DNA from 3 places in the Pseudomonas sp. DCB_BI genome. Region 1 is predicted to be linked to each of the others. Evidence: riboswitches for the same ligand, from Rfam matches in the RefSeq annotation. Region 1 holds a riboswitch; each other region holds the start of a gene.
The links. A riboswitch is a leader RNA that binds a small molecule or an ion and turns the genes downstream of it on or off. The one in region 1 is predicted to bind cobalamin.
Positions count from the first base shown of each region.

Region 2: it holds a riboswitch for cobalamin, as region 1 does, so the genes downstream of both, cobO (cob(I)yrinic acid a,c-diamide adenosyltransferase) here and OO258_RS10420 (TonB-dependent receptor) in region 1, are expected to answer to the same signal.
Region 3: it holds a riboswitch for cobalamin, as region 1 does, so the genes downstream of both, OO258_RS07310 (CbtB domain-containing protein) here and OO258_RS10420 (TonB-dependent receptor) in region 1, are expected to answer to the same signal.

Region 1 covers NZ_JAPFCG010000008.1:4,103-11,886, reverse strand. The annotation lists gene OO258_RS10425 (DUF1624 domain-containing protein) at 1-1,129, opposite strand, end outside; gene OO258_RS10420 (TonB-dependent receptor) at 1,272-3,398, opposite strand; cobalamin riboswitch at 3,507-3,715, opposite strand; gene OO258_RS10415 (GNAT family N-acetyltransferase) at 3,870-4,439, opposite strand; gene OO258_RS10410 (carboxymuconolactone decarboxylase family protein) at 4,518-4,862, opposite strand; gene lpxO (lipid A hydroxylase LpxO) at 4,969-5,868, opposite strand; gene thpR (RNA 2',3'-cyclic phosphodiesterase) at 6,027-6,572, shown strand; gene OO258_RS10395 (AraC family transcriptional regulator) at 6,654-7,559, opposite strand; gene calA (vanillin reductase) at 7,740-7,784, shown strand, end outside.
Region 2 covers NZ_JAPFCG010000013.1:25,248-33,031, forward strand. The annotation lists gene OO258_RS15355 (C40 family peptidase) at 1-256, shown strand, start outside; gene OO258_RS15360 (C40 family peptidase) at 396-929, shown strand; cobalamin riboswitch at 1,746-1,966, shown strand; gene cobO (cob(I)yrinic acid a,c-diamide adenosyltransferase) at 2,086-2,697, shown strand; gene OO258_RS15370 (cobyrinate a,c-diamide synthase) at 2,694-3,989, shown strand; gene bluB (5,6-dimethylbenzimidazole synthase) at 3,986-4,636, shown strand; gene cbiB (adenosylcobinamide-phosphate synthase CbiB) at 4,633-5,541, shown strand; gene cobD (threonine-phosphate decarboxylase CobD) at 5,534-6,526, shown strand; gene OO258_RS15390 (cobyric acid synthase) at 6,523-7,784, shown strand, end outside.
Region 3 covers NZ_JAPFCG010000005.1:96,580-104,363, forward strand. The annotation lists gene OO258_RS07285 (response regulator transcription factor) at 1-100, opposite strand, end outside; gene OO258_RS07290 (DUF1272 domain-containing protein) at 320-562, opposite strand; gene cobM (precorrin-4 C(11)-methyltransferase) at 629-1,381, opposite strand; gene OO258_RS07300 (cobalamin biosynthesis protein) at 1,417-1,803, opposite strand; gene OO258_RS07305 (CbtA family protein) at 1,803-2,489, opposite strand; gene OO258_RS07310 (CbtB domain-containing protein) at 2,503-2,691, opposite strand; cobalamin riboswitch at 2,785-3,007, opposite strand; gene OO258_RS07315 (GNAT family N-acetyltransferase) at 3,121-3,600, opposite strand; gene OO258_RS07320 (LysE family translocator) at 3,734-4,354, shown strand; gene OO258_RS07325 (alpha/beta fold hydrolase) at 4,376-5,248, shown strand; gene OO258_RS07330 (pirin family protein) at 5,343-6,209, shown strand; gene OO258_RS07335 (DNA-3-methyladenine glycosylase family protein) at 6,339-7,265, shown strand; gene OO258_RS07340 (DUF1652 domain-containing protein) at 7,452-7,709, shown strand; gene OO258_RS07345 (Yip1 family protein) at 7,727-7,784, opposite strand, start outside.

The sequences.
Region 1 (7,784 bases):
GCTTCAGCCGGGCGAACCAGCGCACCGGCAGGTACAGCGAAACCGCCAACAGCAGGGCGCCCAGCCACACCGCCGCAATGCCGTCGAAGCCGAAATAGTCGCCATGGTTGAGGCCGAACAGTGCCACGCTGGCCAGGTACAGCAATTTCAGTACATACAGGTGCAGCAGATAGAAGAACATGGGTGCTGCACCGAACACCGCCAGGACGCTGATCCAGCGTGCCTGGCCGGCGCGTTCGAAGGCGCGCAGCAACAGCAGGCCGCAGCTCAGGGTGAGGGCCAGGAACAGCAGCGAGGGCGGGTATTTGGTGATGTTGAAGAAGCTCATCAGGGTTTGCGTCAACGTGGGGTAGCCGCTCCACGGCGCTTCACCATAACCGTTGAACATGCGCAGCGCGACAAAGCCCAGCAGCGCGAGCAGCCCGGCCAGCAGCAAGCGGTGCTGGCGTTGATCTGCCTGGCTGCCACGGGCAAACCAGGGGCCCAGGCCGTAGCCGAGGGCGATGACGCCGATCCACGGCAGCACCGGGTAGGACGTGCGCAGGCGCAGGTGTTCGGAATACTCCAGCCAACCGCGGTCATGCAGGATCGCCCACGGCACGTGCAGGGCCGATTGCACGCCAAAGTGCAGGCTGTCGAGCAGGTTATGGCCAGCGATGATCACCGCCGCCAGTACCAGCAGCGCCGCGCGTGGCAGCCACACCAGCAGTGACAGGGCGATCATGCTGACGCCGATGGCCCAGATGACCTGCAGGTAGATCACGCTGGGTGGCAGCTGGAAGGTCCAGGCGAAGTTGACCAGCGTGAATTCCAGCACCACCAGGAACAGCCCGCGCTTGAACAGGAACGCCGAGACATCGCTGCGGCTTTGGTGTTTTTCGCCGTACAACCAGGCCGACAGGCCGGTCAGCAGCACGAACACTGGCGCACACAGGTGGGCCAGGGTGCGGCTGACGAACAGCGACGGCTCGGTGGTGTCGATGGCCATCGGGTCGCTGACCTGGCGGTGCAGGAAGAAGGTCTCGCGGACGTGGTCCAGGAGCATGAACAGGATCACCAGCCCGCGCAGGGCATCGATGCTCTGCAGGCGCTGGGTTAGCAGGGTGGGGGTGGCGCTGGCGCTTGTCATGGAGGGTCGCTGATGGGAATTGATGTCAAGTGAAACGTTATCTTATAACTAAATGATTAGGTTTTGGTAGCGGTTTCTTGTGTTGCCTGCACCGGCCTCTGCGCGGGTAAGCCCGCGATGAGGTGAGTACAGGCACGTCAGCTCAGAAGCTGTAATCCACCGTCGCGAAATACGAGCGTGGCATCCCCATCAACCACTGCTGCCCGCTGAACGCCGATTGCACGTACTCGCGGTCGAACAGGTTATTCAACTGCAACCCCAGCCTCACATCGGGCCGAACCTGCCAGGCGACATTGGCATCCACCACGGTGTAGCCGGGGGCGCTCTGGGTATTGGCAGTATCGGCATAACGCGCATCCACATACCGCGCCCCAATGCCTGCTTGCACTTGCTGGCCGAAGCCTTTGCTCAGCCACAGGTTGGCAGCACGCCGTGGCACGTTGGCCGGCCGGTTGCCGGCACGGTCCTGCACCATGTCGCCCACCCGTTCGTCAAAGTCGTCATAGCGGGCGCGGACCAGCGAGGCGTTGGCCGACACCTGCCACTGGTGGGGCAGTGCCAGCTCCAGGGTCGCCTCCAGGCCATCGGACGTTTGCTGGCCGGCTTGCTGTTGCGCGTGAGTGAGCGGGTCGTCAACCAGCAGCTTCTTCTTGACGATGTGGTAGGCCGCCAGGGTCCATTCGCCACGGCCGTCCCAGAAGCGTTGCTTCAGGCCTGCCTCTGTCTGCTTTGCTTCCGTCAGGTCATAGTGCATCTGGCTCGGGCTGAGGCTGATCAGGTTGTTCACCCCGTCTTCGCTGGTGGAGTACTGGCCGTACAGCGACAGGTCGTCGCTGAGCGCATACACCAGCCCGATGCGCCAGTTGCCGCCTTGCAGGCTGTGATCGCTGCGGCTGCCATCGGCCAGGTTGTCGCGGTCGATGTGGTTCTGGTCGCGGCGCACCCCGGTAACCAACGACAGGCGTTCGCCCAGCTGCAGGTGGTTCTCGGCGAACAGGGCGAAGGTGTGGGTGGTGGACAGGGTTTGCGGGCGCAGTGGCGAGGCGCTGTGGAACCAGCCAGGCTGCGGCTGCCACGGGTCCATGTAGTCGCCGCCGATGTCGTTGTAGGGGGCGTTGCTGTCGACGTTGAAGCGTACCTTGTTGTACTCGGCACCGAGCAGGGTCTTGCTGGCCAGGCCCAACAGCGAGTGGTCGAAGGTGAACGTCTGGCGGTCGCCGAACTGCTCCTGGTTGTGCTTGATTTCCAGGTAGCTGCCGCGCTGCAGCTGCTGGCGATCGGCGTCCCAATCGTAGTTCTCGGCGTTGCGCCAGTGGCGTCGGCTGTTGATGTAGTACAGCTGGTTGCTGGCGCTGACATGGTCGTTCAGTGTCCAGTCGGTGGTCAGCCGGGTCCATTCGTCGTGGTACCGCTGCACATCGTTCTGCACGTTGTAGTTTTTCTTGCGCAGGCTGCTGCGGTAGTGGCCGTCGATCAGCGGGGTGCCGTAATAGTTGGCAGGCTGCGCTTCGCCGCGGTCATGGGCAAGGGTGAAGCTGAGGTCGTCACTGGCATCGAAACGCAGTGCCGCGCTCAGGGCCAGGCTGCGTGAGGTGGTGCGGTCGACCCAGCCGTTGCCGGCCTGCTGGTTCAGGGTCAGGCGGTAGCTCAAGCGCTCGCTGAAGCTGCCACCGCTGTCCAGGCCAAGCTGCTGGCGGTCCCACGAGCCGTAGCCCAGGCGCAGGTGGTTTCGCACCTCGCCGGCGAACGGCTTTTTCGGGATCACGTCGACCACCGCGCCTGTAGCGCCTTCGCCATGCAGCACCGAGGCCGGGCCGCGGATCACCTCGATGCGCTCGACCATCCATGGATCGACCGGGAAGGTCTGGGTGCCAGCGCCGGTATACAGGCGTGCGCCGTCGAACAGCGTCATCACCGAGCTGTGCCCGGCAAAGCCACGGGCGGACAGGCCGGTGCCACCGTCGCCCGGCGAGCCAATGAAGGTGATGCCTGGCGAACGGGTCACCGCATCCTGCACGGTGAAGTTGTTGCGTTGCTGGATCTGTTCGGCGCTGATGCTGCTGGTGCTGGCGGGTGTTTCCAGCGCACTGAGGCCTAGACGCGAGCCGGCCTGGGTGGGTGTGCTCAGGTCGAGGGTGCGGTTGTCGAGGGTGTCGGTGATGGCCGTGGAGGGCAGGGCCAAGGGCTGCGGCCCGCGGTCATCAGCCAGGGCCGGCAGGGTGACGGCCAGGCAGGCCGCCAAAGGGTGAAGCTTGAACATACGGGACATGTCGTTCCACTGCTGCAGGAATGAATGGATCCCGGTGGAAAACACGCAAAGGCGAACCGTGCAGGCAGGCGCGCGCACGGATACCGGCCTGCGCCCGCCCACCGCGGGTTGCCAAGTGAAGCTCCAGGCCGGTCTCCGGGCTTGCGAGGGGCGTGAAACCTTCACCTTCCCATGCCAAGGCACAGTGGTATCTCGAAGGGTTCGCTCGCTTACCGTTGCGGGGGCAGCGCCGGACTTGTCGTGGTTAACACGACGCACCGGCTTCCCGTTTCACCCTGCGCGCGGCGGCGCAGGACACCTGAAACTGGGGCGCATATCACCACTGAAATGCTGGGCGTCAAATGTTGGCGTGTAGTGATTTCGCATGAATACATGGCAGCGGCACGGTCAACCTGAAGGGCCGCACCAACCCGCATGCCGAGGTGACCTTGCTGATGAAACCCGCGAACGGGCCGGACGTGCACGCGAGGGTCAGCGCCCGCGCCTGCGCGACACCCGCGCCTCGATATTTTTGCGCCCGATCAGCAGCGGCGGCTTCTCCACCACCGGCTCATCGGCCAGCCACTTGTACATCACCAGGCAATCCACCAGCCCCAGGCGGGCATGGCGGTAGGCCTTGGGCAAGCGGCCGACGGTTTCGAAACCCAGCTTGTGCCACAGCGCCACCGCCACTTCATTGGTCGCCACTACCGAGTTGAACTGCAACGCCAGGAAACCCTCCTGGCGCGCCAGTTTCTGCGAGTGCTCGCACATCAGCCGGGCCACGCCGCGGCCGCGTGCCTGCTCGCAGACCATGTAGCCGCAATTGCCCACGTGTGCGCCGGGCCCGGCGGCATTGGCCTTGAGGTAGTACGACCCCAACAGTTGGCCATCTTCTTCGGCCAGCAGCGTGTGCAAGGGCAACTCTAGCCATAGCGAGCGGGCCTGTTCAAAGCCTAGGGCCGGGTCGAAAGCATAGGTTTCACGGCCCTGGACAATGGCCTGGAAGGTGGGCCAGAAGCGTTCGAAGTCTTCGGCCGTCATGGGGCGGATGTGGATCATGCGGGTTCCTGCGCGGGCTAAGCCGCCCAGTCTGCGGGGCGCGGCGCCGTCGCGCAAGGGCGGCGGCGCCGTTCGGGCTCAGCCGTTGGCCTTGCCCACTGCATCCATGGCCCGTGCCGAATAGACCAGCGCGGCTCCGGCGTTCATCGCCACGGCCACGCCGAGGGCCTCGGCAATTTCCTCACGGCTGGCACCGTGCTTGACCGCCTGTTGCGAATGCACGGCGATGCAGCCATCGCAGCGGGTGGTAACGGCCACGGCCAGGGAGATCAGCTCGCGGGTCTTCGCGTCCAGATGGTTGGTTTTGGCCCCGGCACCGCTGGCGGTCATGTAGCCGGCTACGGTGTCGGGTGACAGTTGCTTGAGATCGCCGATGCCGGCCATCAACTGCTTACGGTAGGCGTCCCAGTCCATCATGCTCATCGTCTTCACCTTGGGGTGGTTGCGAGTGGAGCTTTCAGGCTAGTCGAAGAGTGGCAGGTGTGAGGCTTGTACTTTGGGCGGAGCGCATGGCAATTGCGCCCATCCATCAGATGTAGATGAACACCAGTACCAACGCAGCAACCACGGCCCACTTCTCCAGGTAGTAGCGCATGCGGTTGCGTTTCTTCAGCGCCTTGCCGCGTTCGCGGATCTTGTAGATGCGGGTGAACAGGCGGTTGATCCCGCCGGTCTTGTCGCCAGCCGTGTTGGGCGCGGCGGCAGCGGCCATGACGTTGCGGCTGAACCAGCGGTTGAACGCGGTTGCCCAGCGGTACTTGAGCGGGCGCTCGACGTCGCAGAACAGGATGATGCGGTTGTGCTCGGTATTGTTGGCCGCGTAGTGGATATAGGTTTCGTCGAAGATCACACCTTCGCCATCACGCCACGAATATTTCTCGCCATCCACGTTGATGTAGCAACCGTCATCGTTCGGCGTGTCCAGGCCCAGGTGGTAGCGGTACGAACCCGCATACGGGTCACGGTGGCGCACCAGCTTGGCGCCCGGTGGCAGGGTGGCGAACATGGCTGCCTTGACCGTGCCGATGCCTTGCAGCAGTTCGGTGGTGCGTGGGCACAGGGCCATTGCCGACGGGTGGCTTTCGCCGTACCACTTCAGGTAAAAGCGCTTCCAGCCAGTCTTGAAGAACGAGTTGAAGCCAACGTCATCATAATTGTCGGACTTCTTGATTTCCCCAACCTGCAGCAACTGGCGGCCTTCCTCGCGAATTTCCTGCCAGTGGTCCTGCAGCGGTTTCAGTTCTGGGAAGGCCTCGACCGGCAGGTAAGGCTTGGCCGGGAGCCTGGAGAACAGGTACAGGAAGCTGTTGACCGGTGCCAGGAAACTGGAATGGTCGCCCAGCTGGCGAGTCAGCTTGTGGCGAACACGACCGCGCAGGTGAACATAGGCGATCGAGAGGATGAAGATGAGTACGAGTGCAATTTTCATGGACGTTTACTTGTCGAAAAATAGCCATGCGCCATGGCATAAGCCCGCCAGCATAAACAATCATGGGGGTAGTTTGTACTGATTGTTACGAAACGACGGGGCGACATTGGTGTAATGCCCGACAGTCGTGCGCAATCGTTTCATGTTCAGGAGTTTGTATGGTTCAGGATATCCGTCCCAGTGGCAGCCCCTTCAAGCGACTGTTCTTCGCCTTGCCGGTAAGCGATACCCAGCGCCGTGCCCTGGCCCAGTGGCGACGGGAGCTGAACCTGCGCAGTGGCAAGCCGGTGCCGGCCGCCAACTTCCATGTCACGCTGCTGTTCCTTGGTGATGTGGATGCCGCTCAGGTGCCAGCCATTTGCGCGGCAGTTGACCAGTTGACGCTGCTGGGGGCGGCGCCACGGTTGCTGCTCGACCGCTTGCAGGTGTGGCAGCGGGCCAATGCCTTGGTACTGGAGGCGCAGCAGATTCCACCGGCCCTTTTGCAACTGGTGTACGCCCTGCAGCAGGCGTTGCTGCCGCTGGGGGTGGAGGCGGCCAGCCGCGAATATCGCCCGCACCTGACGCTGTCCAGGGATTACCGCGGCCAGCCGCCAGAGGCCAGCAGTGCGCCAGCGTTTTTCCTCGGCGCCCGTCATTTCACCCTGTATGAATCGCGCAAGGGCGCTTACTGGCCGGTAGCGCAGTGGCCGCTTGCAGGCTGACTCCGGTGGCGATTTCGCTGCCCTGCCGGGCGGGGTTGAGGTGTCACGGCGCGAGGTAAGCGACGCCGATCGGGGCATGTGTCAAACCGGCAAGCTCTGGTACGGCAGTTCATCTCCAGGGCTGCGCTCGAACTGGCGCTTGTACTCGCGGCTGAACTGCGACGTGCTCTGGTAGCCCACCCGGTGCGCCGCCTGGGCGACACCCAAGCCTTCGCCGATCAGCATCTGCTGCGCCTTCAGCAACCGCAGGCGCTTGAGGTACTGCATCGGCGCCATGTCGGTGCAGCGCTTGAAGTGCTCGTGGAACGTTGAAACGCTCATGTTGGCGCGCGCGGCCAGGGTTTCCACACTCAGTGGCTCGCTGTAGTGCTCGCGCACGTGGGCGAGGGCAGCAGCGATGCGGGCGAAGTGCCCCTGTTGCTCCACCAACGCCCGCAACACGCCGGCTTGTGGGCCACGCAAGGCGGTGTACAGCACCTCGCGCACCCGCGCCGGCCCCAACACCTTGGCGTCCATCGGGTCATGCAGGCAGCGCAGCAACCGTTCCACGCTCTCGCGCATCGGTGCATCCAGTGCCGCCGAGGTCATCGATTGCGGGGTTTGCGCCTGGACTGCCGGGTCCGGCGCCAGGTCCATCTCCTGTACCAGTTCACCCAGCACGCCACGGTCGATATCCACCGCCACGCCCAACAGCGGCGCCTCGCGGGTAGCGAAGGTTTCGCACATGAACGGTACCGACAGCGCCTGCACCAGGTAATGCCCGGCACCATATTCCAGGGTCCGTGGCCCCAGGCGTGCCAGCTTGCTGCCCTGGGCCAGGATCATCAGGCTGGGTTCGTAGATTTGTGGGCTGCTGGCCACATAGTGGTCCCAGCTCAACACCTGCACCTGGGGCAGGTGCGTAGGGACGAAGCCGGGGCGGCTGGCGAGGCTTCGGATCAGCGCGCAAAGCGGCGCATTGGCATCGACATGGCGGGTCAGTTGCATGGAGCACCACGGGCAGAGAATCAGACAGCTTAATCATCGCAGATTGAAGGCGTGGCGTCAGATGGGGAAGGCATGTTCGGAGAATCAGGCATGCATGCCGGAGAATCCGCTGTGGGCGTAGCGTTGAACGGCGGGCAAAATGCGTCGCCTGAATCGTTTCACTTTACTGCGAGGTCCTGCATGTACACCGCCATCGGTTACGCCGCCCAAACCCCGACCAGCCCT
Region 2 (7,784 bases), on a different contig from region 1:
AATGATCAACGTCGATGCCCCTAAAGTGGCGCGCAACAAGCTCAAGCCAGGTGACCTGCTGTTCTTCAGCACCAATGGCCGCGGTCGCGTCAGCCATGCCGGCATCTACCTGGGTGATAACCAATTCATCCACTCCAGCAGCCGCCGTAGCGGTGGCGTGCGCATCGACAGCCTCGGTGATCGCTACTGGAGCAAGACCTTCATTGAGGCCAAGCGTGCCCTGGCCATGGCGCCGACGAATATCGCGCGCAACTGATGGCCAAATGATATATCCTGCCGCGGCGGCGATGCTTTGAAAAAAGCTCGCCGCCGTGCGCATTTACAGAAAGCGTCTAATCTAAATTCTCAACTCTTTTCGGCTGCTGCGCAGCGGTCTCAGACAGGATGTTCTGGCCATGATAAAGATGGCGCGCTTCGCATTTCTCTCCTTGGCAGCCTTGCTGGCTGCCTGCTCCAGCCGTGCGCCTGCGCCGGCCCCTGTGGTACAGCCGCAGGTGACCTACAGCCAGCCCAGCCCTTCGCCGATTGCAGACGACGTGTTGATTCGCGCCATCGGTCTGGTTGGCACGCCTTATCGCTGGGGTGGCAACACGCCGGACTCTGGCTTTGACTGCAGCGGGCTGATCAAGTACGTCTACCGAGATGCTGCCGGCATCAGCTTGCCGCGTTCGACGCGGGAAATGATCGTGATGCGTGCACCCACGGTGGATGCCAAGTCGTTGCAGTCGGGTGATTTGGTGTTCTTCGCCACCAGCGGCGGCTCGCAGGTCAGCCATGCCGGCATCTACGTCGGCGAGGGGCGCTTCGTGCATGCACCTTCTACGGGTGGCACGGTGCGCCTGGACTACCTGTCGAACAGCTACTGGGCCAAGGCTTACCTGCAGGCCAAGCGGGTGATCCCGCAAGGGCACCTGGCTCAGAACCCCTGAGGGGCGGGCGGCAGGTTCGGTTGACAGGCTGGCTCACCACGCCTTGAAGCTTGAATCGGGAAAGTGCTGGTTTTAATGGCGCGCATAGTCCATTTGCGATGGCGACTCTGACTCACCTTTTCGCCCTTACGGCGAGTCACTTTTTGTCAACGCGACAAAAAGTAACCAAAAAACGCTGCGCTCCCATCATCCGGCCCCTACGCTGCGCTCCGGGGTTCCCTCGCTCCGGCCTCCTGAAGTCGCAATCTGCGTTGCCTGAGCTACCGCGCGCTTAGAAGCAAGATCAAAAGCGAAAAGCGAAAAGCGCCAAGCGATCGCAAGCCACAGGGCCGGCGGGGCTCTAGCTGTTGCTTTTGCTTCTAAGCGCGCGGTAGCCCAGGCGACACAGATTGCGACTTCAGTAGGCCGAGCGAAGGGCATGCGGAGGGAGGTGACGGGCATGGATGCCCGTCAAGCGCTGAGGCCCCATGGATGGGGCCTTCGGCGCGTACTCCCGGGAGCATGCCCGTAGCGAGGGGACCCCGGAGCGTAGCGTAGGGGCCGGATGATGGGAGCGGACGGTTTTTGGTTCCTTTTTGCCAGGACAAAAAGGGACCCGCCGTAAGGGCGGAAAGGTGAGTAGGCGCCACTATCGCGAATGAATGTCTGCGTGATGTGAAAGCCCACAACCCAAAAGCCCAAAAGCCCAAAAGCCAAAGCGCCGGTTCCCTTTGAAAAAATGAATGCTGACGGTGATACCGCCCCCCGCCGTCAAGCAAAACGCCTGTTCGACAGCAAACGGGCCGCTTGGATTGACGCTATGGGTGCAACCCTCTAACCTTCGCGCGTGTTTCAGGTGCCCTGCCAGCCTCGACTGGGCAGGGTGAAACTGGGAAGCCGGTGGGCGCCAGCGTGGCGCGATTCCGGCGCTGCCCCCGCAACGGTAGGTGAGTCGCGGCCGCGCATGGCCACTGGGTGCCAACACCCGGGAAGGCGCGCAGGCCAGGGCCTAGGCCCGCTCACAAGCCCGGAGACCGGCCTGATATCTGCCAACGGCATCACGGAGGGTGATGCGCGGTGCACCGTGGCGCTTGCCATGGCCCCTGCGCGCTCTCCGTCTGCCTGCCTATTACCTGTCGTCGCGCGTTGCCGCGGTGCCAGCCAGCGGAGAACCCTGATGAGCGAATCCACCGAACGCGACGAACGCCACCTGGCGCGTATGCAGCGCAAGAAGGCGGTCATCGACGAACGTATCGCCAACTCCCCCAACGAATGCGGCTTGCTGCTGGTGCTAACCGGCAATGGCAAGGGCAAGAGCAGCTCGGCTTTCGGCATGCTCGCGCGCGCTTTGGGCCATGGCATGCAGTGCGGCGTGGTGCAGTTCATCAAGGGCCGCAACAGCACCGGCGAAGAGCTGTTTTTCCGGCGCTTCCCCGAGCAGGTGCGCTACCACGTGATGGGCGAAGGCTTTACCTGGGAAACCCAGGACCGTCAACGCGACATCGCTGCGGCCGAAGCGGCCTGGGCGGTGTCGCGCCAGCTGCTGCAGGACCCGAACGTACAGTTTGTGGTGCTGGACGAGCTGAACATTGCGCTCAAGCATGGCTACCTCGACCTCGATCAGGTGTTGTCCGACATCCAGGCCCGCCCGCCGATGCAGCATGTGATCGTCACTGGCCGTGCAGCCAAGCCTGAGATGATCGAACTGGCCGACACCGTGACCGAGATGGGCATGCTCAAGCATGCCTTCCAGGCCGGCATCCGCGCACAGAAGGGCGTCGAACTGTGAGCCAGGCGCGCCATTGCCCCGCCGTGTTGATCGCGGCACCCGCTTCTGGCCAGGGCAAGACAACGGTTACTGCCGCACTGGCCCGCCTGCACCGAAATCTCGGGCGCAAGGTGCGGGTGTTCAAGTGCGGGCCAGACTTCCTTGACCCGATGATCCTGGAAAGGGCCAGCGGCGCGCCGGTGTACCAGTTGGACCTGTGGATGATCGGCGCGGAGGAAAGCCGCCGGCTATTGTGGGAAGCCGCCGGGGAGGCCGACCTGATCCTGATCGAAGGCGTGATGGGGCTGTTCGATGGCACCCCGTCCAGTGCCGACCTGGCGCGCCATTTTGGCGTACCGGTGCTGGCGGTGATAGATGGCACAGCCATGGCCCAGACCTTCGGTGCATTGGCCCTGGGCCTGGCGCGTTACCAGGCCGACTTACCGTTTGCCGGCGTGCTGGCCAACCGGGTGGGCAGCCTGCGCCACGCACAATTGCTGGAGGGCAGCCTGACCGAGGGCCTGCGCTGGTATGGCGGTTTGTCCCGCGAGCGCGGCATCGAGCTGCCCAGCCGCCATCTGGGGCTGGTCCAGGCCAGTGAGCTGAATGACCTGGATGCCCGCCTGGATGCTGCTGCCGAGGCGCTAGGTGGCAGTTGTGACGCCGCCTTGCCGCCGCCGGTGAGCTTTGCCGCACCGCAGCCTCAAGCCTGCGTGGCCGCGCTGGCCGGTGTGCGAATCGGCGTGGCGCGGGACGAGGCGTTCGCCTTCACCTATGGCGCCAACCTCGACCTGCTGCGCAACCTCGGCGCCCATCTGGAATTCTTCTCGCCGTTGCACGACCGCGAGTTGCCGGAGGTCGATAGCCTGTACCTGCCGGGCGGCTACCCGGAGCTGCATCACCGGGCGCTGGCAGCGAACGCATCGATGTGCGAGGCGATCCGCACCCACCACGCACAGGGTAAGCCGTTGTTGGCCGAATGCGGCGGCATGCTGTACCTGCTCGATGCCTTGACCGATGTGGCAGGCGAACGCGCCGAACTGCTTGGCCTGCTGTCGGGCGAGGCGACCATGCAGAAGCGCCTCGCGGCCCTGGCGCTGCAGGCGGTGGAGTTACCGGAAGGTACCTTGCGCGGGCACACCTATCACCATTCGCTGACCAGCACCGGGCTGGAGCCGATTGCCCGCGGCCTGAGCCCCAATGGCGGGCGCGGCAACGAAGCGGTGTACCGTCTGGGGCGGTTGACGGCCTCCTACGTGCACTTCTACTTCCCTTCCAACCCGGATGCGGCGGCGGCGCTGTTGCGACCATGAGCGAACACGCTTTCAGCGACACCGAACGCGCCGCGATCTACCGCGTCATCGGCGAGCGCCGCGACATGCGCCACTTCGCTGGCGGCCAGGTTGAGCCTGCCTTGCTCGGTCGCCTGCTGGCCGCTGCGCACCAGGCGCCCAGCGTCGGGCTCATGCAGCCTTGGCGCTTCATCCGCATTACCCGGCGCGAGCTGCGTGGGCAGATCCAGGCCTTGGTTGAGGCGGAGCGCGTGCGCACTGCCGCGGCATTGGGCGAACGCTCCGACGACTTCATGAAGCTGAAGGTGGAAGGCATCAACGACTGTGCCGAACTGCTGGTGGCAGCCTTGATGGACAACCGCGAACCGCACATTTTCGGCCGCCGCACCCTGCCGGAAATGGACCTGGCCTCGCTGGCCTGTGCCATCCAGAACCTGTGGCTGGCAGCCCGTGGCGAAGGGCTGGGGATGGGCTGGGTGTCGCTGTTCGACCCGCTTGAACTGGCGGCGCTGCTGGGTATGCCTGCGGGTGCCAAGCCGGTCGCGGTGCTGTGCCTGGGCCCGGTCACCGAGTTTTACCCAGTGCCGATGCTGGTGCAGGAAAACTGGGCCGAAGCACGGCCTTTGAGTGAAATGCTGTTTGAGAACCAATGGGGAGAGCAGCAATGAGCGTGGCCTTGCTGACCGTGGCCGGGGTGGCCCTGGATGCATTGCTGGGCGAACCGCAGCGGCGCCATCCACTGGTGGCCTTCGGCAAGATGGCCAGCAACCTCGAGCGCCGATTGAATGCTGGCGGTCGTGGTTGGCGCAGTCATGGCGTGAGCGCCTGGGTTCTGGCGGTATTACCGCTGACCCTGGTGGCGCTGGTGCTGTCCTGGCTGCCGTATGTCGGCTGGCTGGTGGATGTGCTGGCGTTGTACTGTGCGGTGGGGTTGCGCAGCCTGGGCGAGCATGTGCTGCCGGTAGCCAACGCCTTGCGGCAGGGTGACCTGGAGGAAGCGCGGCGCCGGGTCGGCTTTTTGGTCAGCCGCGAAACCCGCGAACTGGACGAGCCGGCGGTGGCCCGGGCGGCCACCGAGTCGGTGCTGGAGAACGGCAGTGATGCCGTGTTCGCTGCGCTGTTCTGGTTTGTCGTGGCTGGCGCACCAGGCGTGGTGCTGTACCGCCTGAGCAATACCCTGGATGCCATGTGGGGTTACCGCAACGAACGCTTCGAGCGCTTTGGCTGGTGTGCGGCGCGCATCGACGACGTCCTCAACTATATTCCCGCAAGGCTGGTGGCGCTCACCTATGCGCTGCTCGGCAAGACCCGCCTGGCCCTGGCCTGCTGGCGCAGGCAGGGCCCGCTGTGGGACAGCCCCAACGCCGGGCCGGTGATGGCTGCCGGCGCCGGGGCGCTGGGCGTGGAGCTCGGCGGCCCGGCGGTTTACCACGGCGAATTGCACGAGCGGCCTCGCCTGGGTGAAGGGCCGATGGCCGATGCCGACGCCATCGAACGCGGTTGGGGCCTGGTGCAGCGCGGCGTCTGGCTGTGGCTGCTGGTGATCTGCCTGGGGGCTTATATCAATGCTTGAACACGGTGGTCGCCTGCTGCGCGCGGTGCGCCAATACGGAATTGCCCGCGAGCAGTGGCTCGACTTGTCCAGCGGCATTGCGCCCTGGCCGTTCCCGATTCCGGCAATTCCACTCGATGCCTGGGCCCGCCTGCCGGAAACCGAGGACGGCCTGGAAGACAGCGCGCGTGCCTATTATGGCGCCAGCCAGTTGCTGCCGGTGGCCGGCTCGCAGGCGGCTATCCAGGCGTTGCCGCTGATGCGCGCAGCCTGCCGGGTCGGGGTGCTTTCACCCTGTTATGCCGAGCATCCGTATGCCTGGCAGCGCGCAGGGCATCAGCTGGTGGAGCTGGGCGAAAGCCAGGTTGAGGCGGCGCTCGACAGCCTCGACGTGCTGGTGCTGGTCAACCCCAACAACCCCACCGGGCACCGAGTGCCGCGTGATCGCCTGCTGGCCTGGCATGCTCGTCTGGCCGCGCGGGGTGGCTGGCTTGTAGTTGATGAAGCCTTCATGGACAACACCCCGGCAGGCAGCGTGATGGACTGCGCCGAGCGCCCGGGCCTGATTGTGCTGCGCTCGTTCGGCAAGTTCTTCGGCCTGGCCGGGGTACGCCTTGGTTTCGTCGCTGCCGAGCACAGCCTGCTGCTGCGGCTGGCCGAATGGCTTGGGCCATGGACGGTGAATGGCCCGACCCGGGTGCTGGCACAGGCCAGCCTGGCTGATCAGGCTGCGCAGCGTACGCAGATCGAACGCTGTGCCGCGGCCAGCCACCGGCTCGCAGCGATGCTGAGCGGTGCTGGCCTGGCGCCCAGTGGTGGCTGCGACCTGTTCCAGTACGTGCGCAGCGAACGTGCTGCGCGATTGCACGACTTTCTCGCCCGCCGCGGCATCCTGGTGCGCCTGTTCGAACACCCTGCGGCGGTGCGCCTGGGCCTGCCTGCCTCTGAAGTGGATGAGCAGCGCCTGGCGCTGGCCTTGGCGGCCTATCAAAAGGAAACGGCATGACCACCCTCATGGTGCAAGGCACCACTTCCGACGCCGGCAAGAGCACGCTGGTGACCGCGCTGTGCCGCTGGCTGTTGCGCCAGGGTATCGGTGTGGTGCCGTTCAAACCGCAGAACATGGCGTTGAACAGTGCCGTGACCGCCGATGGCGGTGAAATCGGCCGCGCCCAGGCGGTACAGGCCCAGGCCTGCCGATTGGCGCCGCATACCGACATGAACCCGGTGCTGCTCAAGCCCAACAGCGATACCGGCGCCCAGGTGATCATCCAAGGCCGCGCCGTTACCAGCATGAACGCAGTGGCCTACCACGATTACAAGGCGATCGCCATGCAGGCAGTGTTGGCCTCGCACCAGCGCCTGAGTGCCGCCTGGCCGGTGGTGATGGTTGAAGGCGCAGGGTCGCCGGCGGAGATCAACCTGCGTGCTGGCGACATCGCCAACATGGGCTTTGCCGAAGCAGTGGACTGCCCGGTGATCCTGGTCGCCGATATCAACCGTGGTGGGGTGTTCGCCCATCTGGTGGGCACCCTGGAGCTGCTTTCGCCCAGTGAGCAGGCTCGGGTGAAAGGGTTTGTGATCAACCGCTTCCGTGGCGACATCGCGCTGTTGCAACCGGGGCTGGATTGGCTGGAGCAGCGCACCGGCAAACCGGTGCTGGGCGTACTGCCTTACGTCACCGACCTGCACCTGGAGGCCGAAGACGGTATCGACATGCGCCAGGGCGCGAAGCACGAACGCGTGCTCAAGGTGATCGTGCCGGTATTGCCGCGTATCAGTAACCACACCGATTTCGACCCACTGCGCCTGCACCCGCAGGTAGACCTGCAGTTCATCGCCGCGGGCCAGCCGATCCCCGCTGCCGACCTGATCATCCTGCCAGGCTCCAAAAGTGTGCGGGGCGATCTGGCGCAGTTGCGCGAGCGCGGCTGGGACAAGGCCATCGATCGGCATCTGCGCTATGGCGGCAAGCTGATCGGTATTTGCGGTGGCCTGCAGATGCTTGGCCGCGCGGTGCATGACCCGCTCGGGCTGGAGGGGGCTGCTGGCTCAAGCGCGGGGCTGGGCCTGTTCGATTACACCACGGTGCTTGAAGCAGAGAAGCAGCTGCGCAACGTGGCGGGCACGCTCAACCTTGAAGCCTCGCCGGTCAGCGGTTACGAGATCCATGCCGGAGTCACCACCGGCCCGGCTCTGGAGCGGCCTGCCATGCAGTTGGCAGATGGCCGCTGCGATGGCGCCATCAGTGCCGACGGGCAGGT
Region 3 (7,784 bases), on a different contig from region 1:
TGCCCACCTCGCCAACCACATGAAAGCGTTCGCGTTCGAGCATCATGCGCAAAGACAGCCGGACGATGGGGTGGTCGTCGACGATCAGCACGGTTGTCATGAAGAAAACTCCTGTCGGGATGTGGTCCGTTTCCTGGAACACTCAGGAATACGTCTGCAAGTAGGATTATCGGAAGCGCTGCACGATACGACCATTCCCGAGGTTTGGTAATGCCGAGTATAGAAGTGTTGAAAGTACCTGCGGCTGTTGTTGAAAAGTCCTACAAAAAACGGGAAACATCACCCTGTAGAAGCGGTGATGTCGTTTTCTTGAGGCCGATCACGCGCAGGCTGAGTGTGCTTTGTTGATGCGCTGGGTGGAGGCAGGGTTGTTGGCCAATGCCTGCCCGACCCGCGTTGGGCGCGCGACCAGTTGGCCGCTGCAGTTCGGGCAGCGGCCCTGGAAACGGGTTTCGGCACAGGTACGGCAGAACGTGCATTCGAAGGAGCAGATCAGCACGTCAGGGCTGTCGCCCGGCAGGTCGGTATCGCAACATTCACAGTTGGGGCGTAATTCCAGCATGGGCATGGCTCCTGTACGCGGGCGGGAACCCGGAGTCTGCTATGCCCGCGGTCTGGCTGGCAATGCTCAGTCACCTGGGCGATACAGGTGGGCGTGCCCGGCGCGGTACAAGGCGGATTCGGCGAACGGCGTATCGCCCAGTACATGGCCCACCAGGATCAGCGCCGTGCGGCGAAAGTCTTTGGCTGCTACACGCTCGGCAATATCGCCCAGCGTGCCGCGTACCCAGTCCTGGTCTGGCCAGGTGGCCCGGTGTACCACTGCGACCGGGCAGTGCGCGCCGTAGTGCGGCAACAGCTCGTCGACGATGCGCGCGAGGTGCTTGACCCCCAGGTGAATCGCCAGGGTACTGCCATGGCGCGCCAGGTCGTGCAGCTGTTCGCCGGGCGGCATGGGGGAGCTGTCGCCATAGCGGGTGAGAATCACCGTTTGCGCGACCTGCGGCAGGGTCAGTTCGCAGCCGAGCAGGGCGGCGCTGGCTGCTGTGGCAGTGACCCCGGGGATGATCTGGTAATCGATGCCCAGTGCCTGCAGGTGGCGGATCTGCTCGCCGATGGCGCCGTACAGGCTGGGGTCGCCACTGTGTACCCGGGCCACATCCTGGCCGCGCTCATGGGCGTCGTGCATGGCCGCAATGATCTGCTCCAGGTGCAGTTCGGCGCTATTGATCACGGTGTCGGCCTGATGCCCTTCGAGTACGGCGGCAGGCACCAGCGAGCCGGCGTAGATGATCACCGGGCATTGGCGAATCAGCCGTTGGCCCTTGACCGTGATCAGTTCCGGGTCGCCGGGACCGGCGCCGATGAAGTAGACGGTCATGGAAAGTCCTTGCAGTGAAGAGGGTAATGAAGCGTTCAGCAGGCCAGGGCGAGGGTCGCCTGGCCCAGTACCTGGCGGGGCAGCAGCAGGCTGGCGGTGCCCAGTCGTTGGCTGGCCAGGGCCAGTGCCGCGCTCTCGGCCACACCCCAGCAGCCAGTGTGGGCATGGGCCGTGGCTGAACGGTGGCTGAGCAATGGCGCGTAAGCTTGCAGTTGCGTGCCATGGTACAGCACCAAAGGCACGCCGAGGCGTTCGGCCAGCAGCTGCAAGCCAGGTTCGTCGGCCTTCAGGCTGATGCTGGCGATGCCGCGCAGGTCGGCCAACGCCAGGCCCTGGTGATCCAGCGCCTGGCGCAGCAGGTGGTGCAGGGTATCCGCCGGGCAACCCCGGCGACAGCCGATGCCTGCGTAGAAGGTCTGCATCAGGCCTGGCTGGAGCGGCGGAACAGCCACGCGCTGAGCAGGCCCAGGGCCACCCAGAAGGCGGCATTGGTCAGCCAGGAGGCCAGCTTGAACTGGGTTTCCAGCGCTTCGGGGGCCAGGCTTTCGTGCACCTCGGGTTGTGGTGCACCGATGACGTGGGGAATGACCAGCAATACGGCACCCAGCGCCTTCAGCAGCCAGTGATGGGCGAACACCAGCAACGCCAAGCCCAGGGCTGTAGCACTGGCGGTGCCGATCCACCAGGCCTGACGTTGCCCCAGGTCGGCAGCCGCAGTACCTGGCAGTTCCGGCGGCAAGCCCAAGGTCGGGGCCAGGCAGAACACGGCGAATCCGGCCAGGCCCCACCAGGCGCCAGTGCCGATGCGCCTTGGCTCGCGCAGGCTGTACAGGGCGGCGAGGATCAAGGCGAAGCCGACCGCGACTACCAGATTGCCGCCGGTGGTGGACAGTACGCGCTGCCAGCCGTCTTCCGGCGACCAGGCTTCGGCGCTGTGTTCATGGGCAGGTGCTTCGCTGCCATGTTCGTGGTGGGCGGCCGGGGCCGAGGACTCGTAGGTTTCCGCCTGGAGAATAAGCGGGGCGACCCAGAAACTTTGCAACAGCGTCAGCAACAAGGCCGCAAGCAGCCCGCTGAAGCCCGCGGTACGGGCAATGCGCGTGATCATCGGGCGTACTCAGTCAGTGGCAGGGGAAGGCGGCGCTGTGGCGGGTGTCGTGGGCGGCGTTGTGCACGGCCTCGATGTGCGAGAAACCGGCGAAATACACCAGGCACAGGCCCAGCAGGCTGGCGCCGACAGCGATGACTACGCGCTGGCTGAGGGTAACGGGGGTGGCAAGGCTGTGTGGCTTGGCGCTGGTGACGGGCATGACGCGGTCCTCTGCTTTTTTGTGGGCAATGGGCAAGCGCGGCAGCCCCGGGCACGCTCGCCCAGGGGAATGCAACAGCGCCCGCCCACCGCGGGGTGTTCATGAACGCCAGGCCGGTCTCCGGGCTTGCGAGGAAGAGCTGGGCTCCTTGAAAACGTCACCTTCCCATGCCGCATTACAAGGCACAGTGGTACAGACGTTTCACTCGCTTACCGTTGCGGGGGCAGCACCGGCATTGTCCGGCCCTGTTGGAGGGCCTGCGACGCACCGGTTTCCCGTTTCACCCCAAAGGGGCACCTGAACGCGAGGCATAAGGAGAGCATGGGGCGGGCGTGGCGTCAATTGCCAGATCCTGCAGGCGCGGCCTTGTGCTGCGAAAGGGTGGATCGAGCCGAAGCGCTTTCAGGCAGGGTTTTATACCCTCGCCAATCAACCCCGGGCGAACGCGGCCAGTTTTTCCCCCTCCAACCGGTAGCGGACCCACTCATCCTGCGCCTCGGCCCCGAGCTTCTGATAGAAGCCGATCGCCGGCTCGTTCCAGTCCAGCACGCTCCACTCCAGCCGCCCACAGTTGTTAGCCACCGCCTCGCGGGCAATGTGCTGCAGCAATTGCCGGCCAGCACCGTCACCGCGCTGCTCGGGCGTGATGTACAAGTCTTCCAGGTAGATGCCATTGCGTCCGAGCCAGGTCGAGTAGCTATAGAAATACACGGCATAGCCGATTGCCCGGCCATCGCGTTCGCACATCAGGCTGTGCACTGTGCTGCCCTCGTCGAACAGGCTGTGCTCGATGTCAGCCAGGGTGGCGACCACCTCGTGGCGGGCACGTTCGTACTCGGCCAGTTCGGTGATGAAGGCCAGAATCTGTTCGGCATCGGTACGGATGGCAGGGCGAATGGTCAGGGTCATGAGGACGGCTTCCTTGATTCACGATAACGATACAGTGATGTGTATCTGCATAATTTAATTGAACTGTATCGGTCGCAGGGGGGGCGACTCCGTTAGTGTGACAGCACCTATAACGAAAGTGGAATGCCCCGCCATGCTTGCCTCTGCCGACCTGCTGACCGCCTTCGTGCTGTTCGCGTTCGTGTCTTCGATCACTCCAGGTCCCAACAACACCATGTTGCTGGCTTCGGGCGTGAACTTCGGCGTGCGCCGTTCGATCCCCCATGCCTTGGGCATCAGCTGCGGCTTCATGGTGATGGTCCTGGCCGTGGGCCTGGGCCTGGGCGAGGTTTTCAAGGCTTGGCCAGCGCTTTATACGGTGCTGCGTTACACCGGCGCAGCGTACCTGCTGTACCTCGCGTGGAAAATCGCTACGTCAGGGCCGGTCGGCACGGCCTCGTCCAGCGCCCGCAAGCCACTGGGCTTCTGGGGCGCGGCGGCATTCCAGTGGGTCAACCCAAAGGCATGGGTAATGGCGGTCGGGGCGATCACCACCTACACCCCCGCGCAAGGCTATGTCACCAACGTGATCGTGATCGCCGCCTTGTTCGCCTTGGTCAACCTGCCGAGTGTGGGGATATGGGTCATGTTCGGCAGCGCCCTGCGCAACCTGTTGCAGAATCCCCGCTGGCTGATGCTGTTCAATGTCCTGATGGCCCTGCTGCTGGTGATTTCTTTGTACCCGCTGCTGTTTGTAGAATCTGCGTTCTCCTAGTTCTGCGAGTACAGCGAACCCATGCAGTTGATTCCCTGGTCCCACGAATGCGCCGAAGGCTTCACCCTGCGTGGCTGGCGGACGCCGGCCAGTGGCAAGCCGTTGCTGCATTTCCTGCATGGCAATGGTTTCTGCTGCCTGGCCTACCAACCGTTACTGATGCGCCTGGGCGAGCATTTCGACCTGTGGCTGTGTGATGTCCAAGGCCATGGTGACAGCGACCACGGCGGGGTGTTTCGGGGTTGGAACCGCACCGCCGCGCTGGCCGTGGAGGCGTTTGAAGCCGGCCGTGGCGAGTACGGCGAGGTACCGCGTTTTGCCGTTGGCCACAGTTTCGGTGGTGTGCTGACCGGGCTGATCCTGGCCAGCGACCCGCAGTTGTTCGCCCGTGCAGTACTGCTCGACCCGGTATTGTTCAGCCGGCGCATGCTCGGGGTGATGGGCGCGGCCGCCTTGGTCGGCCTGCACCAGCGCCATGCGCTGGCGCGCAAGGCTGCCGGCCGGCGCAGTCACTGGCCTGACCGTGAAGCGGCGCTGGCATCGCTGCACGGCCGTGGCATCTTCAAAGGCTGGACCGATGCGGCGCTGCAGGCTTACGTGGAGCATGCCATCGGCGACTGTGGCGAAGCCGTGGTGCTCAAGTGTCGACCCAGCCGTGAGGTGGAAATCTTCAGCTCGTTCCCAACGCGCATGTGGGCCAGCCTTGGCGCAATCCGCACGCCGACGCGGGTGTTGTATGGCGAGCATACTTACCCGTTCGTGCCGCGCTCGGTGAACCGGTTGGCGGCACTCAACAGTCATGTCAGTGCGCAACAGGTCGCCGGTGGGCACTGTTTCATGCAGGAAGACCCGGCGATGGCTGCCGAGCAGGTGCTGAATTTCTTGCAGCACTGACTGTTCCATCCATGGAACGATCTGGCCTGTTTCTTCTGTCTATCGATAAATTGGCATCATTGATAAGGTTATCCCAGCCAAGAGGAGCCTTCTCATGAAAAAGATCCTGGGTACCTACAGCAGCCCTCACGCCCATTGGGTGGGCGATGGTTTTCCGGTGCGCAGCCTGTTCACATACGACAACCTGGCCAGCCGCATCAGCCCGTTTCTGCTGCTGGACTATGCTGGCCCGCATGATTTCGCCCCAACCCATGCCCGCCGCGGCGTTGGTCAGCACCCGCACCGCGGCTTCGAGACAGTGACCATCGTCTATCAGGGCGAACTGGAGCACCGTGACTCGACGGGGGCGGGTGGCTTGATCGGCCCTGGGGATGTGCAGTGGATGACCGCTGCCAATGGCATCATCCATGAAGAGTTCCATTCCCCGGGGTTTGCCAACAGTGGCGGTACGCTGGAGATGGTTCAGCTGTGGGTCAACCTGCCGGCGCGGGACAAGCGCGCAGCGGCCGGCTACCAGACGTTACTGGCCAATGATATCCCGGTGGTGGCACTGGACGCGGGTGCCGGTAGCCTGCGGGTGATTGCCGGTGACTACCGTGGCCATCAAGGGCCGGCGCGAACCTTTACCCCCATGGATGTCTGGGACTTGCGGCTGAACGCTGGCGCCAACCTGCAACTGCCGGTGGCCGCCGGGCGCAATGCGGCGTTGGTGGTGTTGCGCGGCAACTTGCGGGTCAATGGCGAGCGCGAGGCCGGGCCGTCCAGCCTGGTGTTGCTGGACCGGGCAGGTGAGAACGTTAGCGTTGAAGCGCTGGACGGTGCCAGTGTGCTGCTGCTCAGCGGTGAACCGATCGATGAGCCGATCGTTGGCTATGGCCCGTTCGTGATGAACAGCCAGGCGGAAATCGCCGAGTCGTTCGACGACTTCCATGCCGGGCGCTTCGGGCAGATGCAGGGTTGAAAGCTGGGCCGCTGCCACAGGAATGCGCGTTTACCTGGGGCAGCGGCCTTGCATCGCGTCTGGGACCCGGCGCGCGCCTGCGCCCTTGAACAGGAACTGGCCCCCGGCGATTTCTGGCATGATCGGCCCATGCCCAAGCTATCACCCCTGCACGCCGTACGCCGGTCGTCCACCACCCTCAGCCACCACACCCTGTGGCTGCGTTACCGTGCCCCATACCACTGGCCCTCGACCCTGGCCTTTCTCGCCGCCCGCTGCATCCCTGGCATCGAGACCTGCGACGACGGCACCTATCGCCGCACGCTGGTCGTCGCTGGCCGCCACGCTGTGCTGCACGCCACCCCTGCGCGCGACCAGTTGCGTATCCACCTTGAAGGCGTTCCATCATCGGCGTTGCCAGGCCTGATCGCGAAGCTGAGGCGGGTGTTCGACCTGGACGCCGACCCCGCGCGCATCCGTGCCGATCTGTCGCGGGACCCTTTGATGGCAACCTTGCTTGATTACCGACCAGGCCTGCGCGTGCCACAAGGGTGGGACGCGTGTGAACAAGCCATGCGTACGGTGTTGGGCCAGCAGATCAGCGTAGCCGGCGCCATGACCCTGGCTGGCCGCCTGGTACAGCGCCACGGCGTGCCCCTGCGCTTTACCGCGACGGGTCTGAGCCATGTGTTCCCGGCATTGGCAACCTTGGCCACTGCGCAGTTCGAAAACATGGGTATGCCCAGGGCACGCGCCGCGACCCTAGGCACCCTGGCCAATGCCTTGCTTGCTGCACCAGGACTGCTGCGTCCCGGCCAAATGCTGAATGACCTGCTGAGCAACCTGTGCAGGGTGAAAGGTATCGGCCCATGGAGTGCACAGTACCTGGCGCTGCGCCAGGCTGGCGCAGCCGATGCCTTGCCGTTGGGTGACGTGGCCCTGATCAAGGCATTGCGCCTGCTCGAAGGTGAACAGGCTCGACTCGCCGAACGGTCACTGGCGTGGCGCCCCTGGCGGGCCTACGCGGCACAGCACCTGTGGGCATCGCTGAGTCCTGTTGGGACCACTCGTCGCTAAGTTCGCCATTCCATTCGAACACCCAGCCGTGGCGAGCGATCTTCCACTAAGGTGCTAGAGGATTCCCCGCATGATCATTGCCCTGGCGCATGGACGTCCAACAGGGCATGGGCATTATCAATTGGCGCCCCGCCCGAAAAAGGCGTACTTACACATAACAGGCCATCCCACAGAGAGGGTCGTACCATGTCGTTGATTGGAGTTTCGATGCTAGAGATGCGGCAGATGATCGAGCAGGCCTGCCTGCCGGATCGCTGTGAAGTCAGCTGCCCGGACGGCACCACCCTGACTATCCGCCTCGGCCAGGGCCAGAGTCTTGACGAGGGTGTGACGCTCGGGATTCCGCTGCAAAACCTCAACAGTTGCCGTGACGTGGTAAACCTGGTCGGGCAACTGCATGCGCTGCGTGACACCCGCCCGACGCCGGTCAAGGCGATTGCCTGAACGCGCGCGTGCCCCGGTCAGCCCAGGCTGGCCGGGCGTACGTATTCCGGCATCAGGCCATTGAACCAGAACAGG